One region of the Phyllobacterium sp. SL163 genome, then DNA from elsewhere that is predicted to be linked to it. Evidence: riboswitches for the same ligand, from Rfam matches in the RefSeq annotation. Region 1 holds a riboswitch; the other holds the start of a gene.
What was found. A riboswitch is a leader RNA that binds a small molecule or an ion and turns the genes downstream of it on or off. The one in region 1 is predicted to bind cobalamin.
Positions count from the first base shown of each region.

Region 2: another riboswitch for cobalamin. It lies ahead of cobU (bifunctional adenosylcobinamide kinase/adenosylcobinamide-phosphate guanylyltransferase); the one in region 1 lies ahead of ACP7B1_RS07790 (CbtB domain-containing protein).

Region 1 covers NZ_JAFCVE010000003.1:210,028-214,229, reverse strand. Annotated here, with positions in the region: gene copD (copper homeostasis membrane protein CopD) at 1-238, opposite strand, end outside; gene copC (copper homeostasis periplasmic binding protein CopC) at 238-609, opposite strand; gene ACP7B1_RS07795 (histidine phosphatase family protein) at 696-1,292, opposite strand; cobalamin riboswitch at 1,340-1,490, shown strand; gene ACP7B1_RS07790 (CbtB domain-containing protein) at 1,523-1,732, shown strand; gene ACP7B1_RS07785 (CbtA family protein) at 1,745-2,485, shown strand; gene ACP7B1_RS07780 (hypothetical protein) at 2,550-3,200, shown strand; gene ACP7B1_RS07775 (DMT family protein) at 3,366-3,716, shown strand; gene ACP7B1_RS07770 (lipid II-degrading bacteriocin) at 4,142-4,202, shown strand, end outside.
Region 2 covers NZ_JAFCVE010000004.1:276,375-280,576, reverse strand. Annotated here, with positions in the region: gene ACP7B1_RS11145 (cobyric acid synthase) at 1-1,261, shown strand, start outside; cobalamin riboswitch at 1,413-1,646, shown strand; gene cobU (bifunctional adenosylcobinamide kinase/adenosylcobinamide-phosphate guanylyltransferase) at 1,810-2,334, shown strand; gene cobW (cobalamin biosynthesis protein CobW) at 2,339-3,394, shown strand; gene cobN (cobaltochelatase subunit CobN) at 3,409-4,202, shown strand, end outside.

The DNA of each region.
Region 1 (4,202 bases):
GATCGACGGCATCGCTCCAGCCCTGCCCGATCATTCCAGCCTGCAGCGGCAGCGCAGCAAAGATCGTTCCGATAGCCAGAAAGACCGCGATGACGCTCGCAGGACGCAGGCGCTCACCGATCTCCAGCGCCAGAGGTTTGGGCACAAGCAGTGCGAGATAGGCAAACGCGCCCCACAGGAACATCGTGGATGCATTGTGCACGAACCTGCACAGAACAAGCGTGGTCTCCAACCCCATCAGGGTTTGACGGTGAATGTATAGCTGCCCTTGGTCTTGTGACCGTCGGTGGAAAGTGCGGTCCAGTTCACGGTATATTCCCCCGACGCGAGGGGTGCCGACAGCGGAATGACCAGTGTCTTGTGGTCGTTGATCGACAGTTTGGCCTGTCCCGTCGATACGGTCGCCTTGCCCGGACCGGTGATCGTTGCGCCTGAAAATTTCAGGTTCAAACCCTCGGAAAACGTCAGATCGATCTCGACGGGCGAGACCTTCACGATGGCGTTTTCGGCCGGAACTGCCGATTCAAGATGGGCGTGCGCCAATACCTGCCCCAACAGGCCGGCATTGAGGACGGTTGCGACAGCAAAAATACGAATGAGCCGTGACATGAGAACTCCTGTGAGCGGGCGGATTTGACGGATCCGGAGAAAGGGTGTGACCGCGCGGCGAAAGCTAAGCCTGATTTTTGCCGGGATCATGGCAGAATCCCTGTTGGGCGCGGCGGCACGCAGGCGGCAGCGCGAAGCATCCACCGGCGGCCGTCGCTGCTCATTTCGGTACAGCTGCGCGGCTCGACATCGATGCGCCAAAATGCGGAATCCGGTGCCTGCAAGACGCTCAGAACAGCGGCGCGAATGACGGAAGCGTGCGTCACCACGATTGTGTGACCGCCATCATGCATATGCGCGCTCATCCAATCTGCAATCCTGACGAGAAAATCATGGATCGATTCGCCGCCATGCGGGGCCGAGGCGGGATTGTTCATCCAGTCCGTCACATCGTCGGGGTGGGCTTGGTGGACAGCGGCGAGCGTCCTCCCCGCCCATTTCCCGTAATCGATATCCGCCAACGCCGCATCGACAACGGATTCCAAACCCAGGGCATCGGCGGTTTGCCGGGCGCGCAGCGCCGGACTGGTCAAAACACGGTGCGCACGGCGCAAATGCCCGGCAATAGCCTGCAGGTTTTGGGCTTCCCCGGGTTCAAGCGCTTCGTCGGCGGGGAAAGCACCTGTGCGGACCGCCGGTGTGGCGCCATGGCAAACAAGGGTCAACCGCGTGGCTCTGGCCAAAATATCCCTCAAAACCCTCAGGAAAAAACCGGAAACAGCCCGCAGACCGTTCATTGACAGTCTGCGGCGCGCACAGATATAACCGTGCTGTTGCGAGTTTGGAAGCCGGTGAAATTCCGGAGCGGTCGCGCCACTGTAATTAATCAGTCCTTTTTCACTGATTGAAAGCCAGACCCTGGCCGCAACATCATTTATTCCGTTAGTGAACGCGTCATTCTGGGAGAAAATTCATGTCCGATATCGCTCTTACGCCGTCAGCAGGCGTCACGCCCATTCCTCTTGGCGAAGTCTTGCCGTGGGCCATTTTCGGCGGGCTGATTATGCTGCTCGCAATCTATTTCATTGGTGCGGAAGAAGGTGCGATGTCGCTCTTCTCGGGCATGTATGTGCACGAATTCGTTCATGACGGCCGCCATCTCCTCGGATTTCCCTGCCACTGAGGAAACAAAACAATGACAAGAGATCTTTTGATCCGCGGCATGATCGTAGGGGTCATCGCCGGGCTATTGGCGTTCGGGTTTGCCCGGGTGTTCGGCGAACCGCAGGTTGATCACGCCATTGCCTTCGAGGAAAAGATGAGCCAGGCGGCCGGCACAGCGGCTGAACCGGAGCTTGTCACGCGGGCGACACAGGCCGGCATCGGCCTGTTTACCGGCATTGTCGTCTACAGTGCCGCGCTTGGCGGATTGTTCTCTCTGGTCTTTGCCTTTGTGCATGGCCGGGTCAGTTCCCTCAGCCCGCGCAGTACGGCGGCCCTGCTGGCGCTCGCGGGTTTTGTGGCAATTGTTCTCGTTCCCTGCATCAAGTACCCGATGAATCCGCCTGCGGTTGGCAGCCCGGATACCATCGGGGCCAGAACGGAACTGTTCTTCGTCATGCTGGTGGTTTCGCTCGGTGCCCTTGCGGCGGCTGTGGGTCTGGCAAAGCGCCTTTATGCCCAGCACGGCGCATGGAACGCGATATTGATGGCCGGTGCCGCCTATGTCGTGTTCATTGCGCTGGTGCAATACTCGCTTCCCGCCATCAACGAAGTTCCCGAACAGTTCTCGCCGACCGTTCTCTGGAACTTCCGCGTCGCATCGCTGGGGATCCATGTGATCGTCTGGACCACGCTTGGTCTGCTCTTCGGCGCTTTGGCTGAACGGGTTCTGGCCGGACAGCGTCCGCGCTATCGCCTGCATGCGGCACGCTGAGCGCAGTCGCGCTATGCCTGAACGTCCTGCGGGCGTTCAGGCTTCCGCTGCCGATGGGACTGTCATGAGACCGCAACGCTTCGATATCCCTATGGGATGCCCGGCAGGCTGGTTCCTGGCTCTGGTCGCATGCCTGTTCATGCTGCAAACCGAAAGCGGATGGGCGCACCGCAGCAGCGCCGGTACCGATACGTCGGGCATTTCCATTCCAAGCCTGTCGCATGGTGAAATGGCGGTAATCGCTGACTACCGCAAGCCGATCCTCGATCTGGCGGCCCGCATGACCCGCACCGATGAGAAATTCCGGCGGCTGCTGAACTACACCAATATCCAATACAGCTATTGTCTCTGGGGCATGGTCCCCGGCAGTGTCACCGACGAGCAAAGCCCGTTCAATGCCTGTTCACACGCCTATCTTGCTGCGACGAAGGCTGTGCTTGTGTATATGCGTGACATGCCTGAACACCGGGACGCCGTCAGTGCCCTTGTCTCCGATCTCGATGCCACACTTGTGCGCAATGGCGGCTCTTTCGTTATGTGCCAGTATAGCGGCGATCCCTACAACACGGCTGATATCATCAGGCCGCGCTGGAGCGATGTGCCTGGACACCTGACCAGCCTGTTTTCCTTCCTGGGATTCGCGATACTGCTTGTTTCAGCGGTTTTTGCCGTCATCCATCTGACACGCCCGCCACGACAGCCTGTCAACACCTGATCAAGGCTATGGCCTTTAGGCCACACCGCGCATGTCTTGTCGCCAAACCCCGGATCGCCCTTTCCGCTGCGCGCGACTTGACGTAAGCCTGCTGACCGGATCGTTTTGACCGTTTGAACGTTACTGCATTCCCTGCCCCAAGACGCTTAGAGCCAAGGACACTTCATGCCCTCCTTTGATTATATCCGGCCCATCCTCCTGTTGCTCGGCTCAAATGTTTTCATGACATTTGCCTGGTACGGCCATCTTAAATTCGCGGACCGGCCGCTCTTTCTGGTCATCCTCATCAGCTGGATGATCGCCTTTGCCGAATACTGCCTTGCGGTACCGGCGAACCGCTATGGTCACGAGATCTATTCGGCCGCCCAGCTGAAGACCATCCAGGAAGTGATCACGCTTCTGGTCTTTGCCGGTTTTTCGGTGATGTATCTTGGTGAGAAAATCACCATCAACCACCTCGTCGGCTTCGCGATGATCTGCGGCGGCGCATTCTTCGTGTTCAAGGGTCCGCTTTAGGATCAAACGGCCGTGCACGTGCTCGATGGTGCAGACGGGAAGTATAGTTAGTCAGATAATTATAGGACCGACAGCGGGGAAAGACTACTTGCTATCTGCGGTGCGGCATCCGGTTTCGGCTATTTTCTGTAACTTCAAAGCATGGATAGGACCAATTTCAACCGGATTCACGGAAGCTCGCCGATCACCCCGCCCAGCATTCTTTGCCATGAAGGAAGTCATCAACAACGCGCCTCATTTATTTCTTGACTGTAATAATCATATTTATTAACAATGTGTGATATTTAGAATATTTAATACGCAGGATCCCATTCTCCCGGCCTGTTTCAAACGTAATGACGTCCCTTTTTCGTTTATCCCCGCATGGCTTGGCGAAGCGGATTTTCATTTTGATGCTTTTTTATTTTTACTAAGGAGATTTGAGCATGCCTGAAACGATAATCTTGAAACCAATCATTATTAAATCCTGGGAAGACAGTAATCCCG
Region 2 (4,202 bases), on a different contig from region 1:
TATGAACCCGGTGCTCTTGAAACCGCAGTCGGAGACCGGCAGCCAGATCATCGTGCAGGGCAAAGTCTGGGGCCAGGCCAAAGGCCGTGATTACCAGACATTCAAGGCGCAGCTGCTCGATGCGGTCATGGCGTCGTGGGACATCGTCCGTGAAGGTGCCGATCTGGTCATCGTCGAGGGGGCGGGGTCTCCCGCTGAAATCAACCTGCGGGCGGGCGATATCGCCAATATGGGCTTTGCCATCCGCGCCAACGTGCCTGTCGTTCTGGTCGGCGATATCGATCGCGGCGGGGTGATCGCCTCGCTCGTCGGCACCCATGCGATCCTGCAGCGGGAAGACCGGGAGATGATCGCCGGCTATATCATCAACAAGTTTCGCGGCGACGTCTCGCTGTTCGATGACGGACTGAAAGCCATAACGCAGTTCACCGGCTGGCCGTCATTCGGCGTGGTGCCGTGGCTGAAGGATGCGGCGCGGCTGCCAGCCGAGGATTCCGTCGTGCTGGAGCGTCTGGTGAAGGGCGAGGGCCGGGCGCTGAAGATCGCCGTGCCGGTGCTCGACCGCATCGCCAATTTCGACGATCTCGACCCGCTGATGGCCGAACCGCAGGTGGATGTGGTGATGGTGCGCAGCGGCGAGCGGCTGCCTGCCGATGCGGGACTGGTCATCATTCCGGGGTCCAAATCCACCATCGGCGACCTCCTGCGCTTCCGCGAGAATGGCTGGGACAGGGATCTCGACCTGCACCGGCGGCGCGGCGGCCATATCATCGGCATCTGCGGCGGTTTCCAGATGCTGGGCAGAACCGTGCGCGATCCCGACGGCATCGAGGGCAGCGTGACGGAGACGGCAGGGCTCGGGCATCTCGATATCGATACGGTGATGGAGCCGGAAAAGACCGTGCGCAATGTGGCGGCGCAATCGCTGCCGTTTAACCTGCCGCTCGATGGCTACGAGATTCATCTGGGCCGGACGACCGGCCCGGACTGTTCGCGCCCGGCCGTGCGCATCAACGGCGTCGACGACGGTGCCATATCGGCGGACGGCAAGGTTTTCGGCACCTATCTGCACGGGCTTTTCGGGGCGGACCGGTTTCGCGCCGCGCTGCTGGGCACGATGGGCATTGCCGCTGAAGCATTCGACTACAAGGCCGGGGTGGACGCCGCGCTGGATAGTATCGCCGCCGAGCTTGAAACAGTGCTGGATGTGGATGCGCTGCTTGCATGTGCCGCGTTGCGTGGTTCGACAAGCTCACCATGAGGGGGATGGGTGGGCTGCAATGCTAATCGCGGAGATTGCAGAACAGGCTCCCTGCAATCCTCAACCTCCCTCATGGTGAGCTTGTCGAACCACCCACTACTCCCTGGGCAAACCGTGCGGATTCCATTGACATTTCCCGTGGGGGGTGAATAACGTCCCAGCCATGATTGGTTCCCATATTGGCCAAAGGCCAAGGGATCAAAAGGGAATGCGACGGTCGTACCCTCAAGGGCGACCTCACCGCAGCCGACCCCGCGACTGTAGAGCGGCGAGGATCAATGCAAAGCCTGACGCATATGCAGACGGCAGCCACTGGGAAACCGGGAAGGCGGCATTCATCCTGTGACCCGCGAGCCAGGAGACCTGCCAGTCATAGAGCGTTTCCCAGGAAGCGCTCGGGGGTAATCCTGCCCAAGAACCGAAGGGTCGTGTCCCTTCAGGCCCAGCACGGAGGTTGTTATGGCTGCTCGCATTGTATACGCGCTCGTTTCCCCGCCCGCATTCCGCTTGATCGTACCTGACGGATCATCGCGATTGCAGTGACGGCGATGCCCCAGCTGAATCACGGCGTGACCTTCATTCTCGGCGGTGCCCGCTCGGGCAAGTCCAGCTTTGCCGAAGGCCTGATCATGGCTTCCGGCCTTGAGCCCGTTTATCTCGCAACCGGCAGGTCCTGGGACGAGGAAATGTCTGTCCGCATCGACCTGCACAAGGCGCAGCGCGGTTCATCCTGGCACACCATCGAAGAGCCGCTCGATCTGGTGGATACCCTGCAGGGGGTTGCAGCCGAGGGAAAAGCGATCCTCGTCGATTGCCTGACGCTCTGGCTGACCAATCTGATGATGGCCGAGCGCGATATCACCGCCGAGACACGGCAGCTCGTGCAGGCGCTGCCGAAACTTCAAGGCTCGATCGTTCTGGTTTCGAACGAAGTGGGTCTCGGCATTGTACCGGAGAACCGCATGGCGCGCGATTTTCGCGACCATGCCGGACGTCTCCATCAGGCCGTGGCGCAGGCCGCGGCGACAGTCTATTTCGTGGCAGCCGGGCTGCCGCTCACCATGAAGGGATAGGAATATGCAGGGTCAGAAGATTCCAGCAACGGTCATCACCGGTTTTCTCGGTTCGGGCAAAACCACGATGATCCGCAATCTGCTCGAAAATGCCAATGGCAAGCGCATTGCGCTCATCATCAACGAGTTTGGCGATCTCGGTGTCGACGGCGGCCTGCTGAAGGGCTGCGGCATCGAAGCCTGCCGGGACGAGGATGTGATCGAATTGAACAATGGCTGCATCTGCTGCACCGTTGCCGATGATTTCATCCCGACCATGACCAAGCTGCTCGACCGTCCGGACCGTCCGGACCATATCGTCATCGAGACCTCGGGCCTCGCGCTGCCGCAGCCTCTGGTTGCAGCCTTCAACTGGCCGGAGATCAAGACGCAGGTGACGGTTGACGGTGTCGTTACCGTGATCGACGCTTCCGCCGTGTCCGAAGGCCGCTTTGCCGATGACCACGACAAGGTGGATGCCCAGCGCATCCAGGACGAATCGCTCGACCATGACAGCCCGCTTGAAGAACTGTTCGAGGACCAGATCCGTGCCGCCGACCTGATCGTCCTGAACAAGAGCGACCTGATCAGCGACAAGCAGCTCGACGGCGTGCGCGGCGATGTGCAGAGCCGTTCGTCGCGTTCGCTCAACATGGTGTCGGCCAGCTTCGGCAAGCTCAGCAATGAACTGCTGCTCGGTCTCGGCGTCGGCACCGAAGAGGACATTGCCAACCGCAAGTCGCACCATGAAATGGACCATGAAGCGGGCGAAGAGCACGACCATGACGAGTTCGAAAGCTTTGTTGTCGGGCTTGGTCCGGTGGCCGAACCCAAAAACTTTGTCGAGAAGCTGAAGGCCGTGATTGCCGATCACGATATCCTGCGCCTGAAAGGCTTTGCCGATGTTCCCGGCAAGCCGATGCGGCTGGTGGTGCAGGCCGTCGGCACGCGCATCGAACATTACTTCGACCGTGCGTGGAACCCCGGTGAAGAGCGGCAGACCCGTCTCGTCGTCATCGGACTGCACGACATCGACAATGACGCCATCACATCGGCGCTAACCGCCGCTGCTGCTGCCTGACGATAGGATACTGAATGCATCTCCTGCTTGCCCAGAAAGGCACCATCGCTGAAGGCACCGAGGCCATCGACCTCGGCCAGACGCCGGGAGATGTGTTGTTTCTGTCCGCCGCCGATACGGAACTGGCGAGCCTTGCCGCCGCACGGCGGCAGGGCGATGGTGCGGTTTCGCTGCGCCTCGCCAATATGATGAGCCTGTCACACCCGATGTCGGTCGATGCCTATGTTGAGCGGACGGCGCGCCATGCCAGGCTGATCGTTGTGCGGGTGATCGGCGGCGAGAGCTACTGGCCCTATGGCCTCGAAGCGCTGCATGCCTGCGCGGTCAACCACAAGGTGCAGCTCGCGGTGTTGCCGGGAGACGACAAGCCCGATCCGGGGCTCGACCGGTTTTCAACCGTCGCCCGGCCTGACCGCGATGCGCTCTGGCATTATCTGCTGGAGGGCGGGGCGCAGAATGCCCAGCGTTTCCTCGATTATTGCGCGGCGCTGATTTCTTCCGGCGAGAAGCCGCAGGAGGCCGCGCCCCTGCTCAAGGCGGGGTTGTGGTGGCCCGGCAACTCAGCACCTTCGCTGGAACAGATGCGCCATGACTGGATCGAAGGGGCGCCTGTCGTTGCCATCTGCTTCTACCGGGCGCTGGTGCAGAGCGGCCAGACCCAGCCCGTTGCCGCTTTGCTTGATGCGTTGCGGGCCAAGGGGCTCAATCCGCTGCCGGTGTTTGTCTCCAGCCTGAAGGATCCGGTTTCCATCGCCACGCTGGAGAGCATCTTTGCCGAAGCACCGCCCGCCGTGGTGCTGAATGCCAC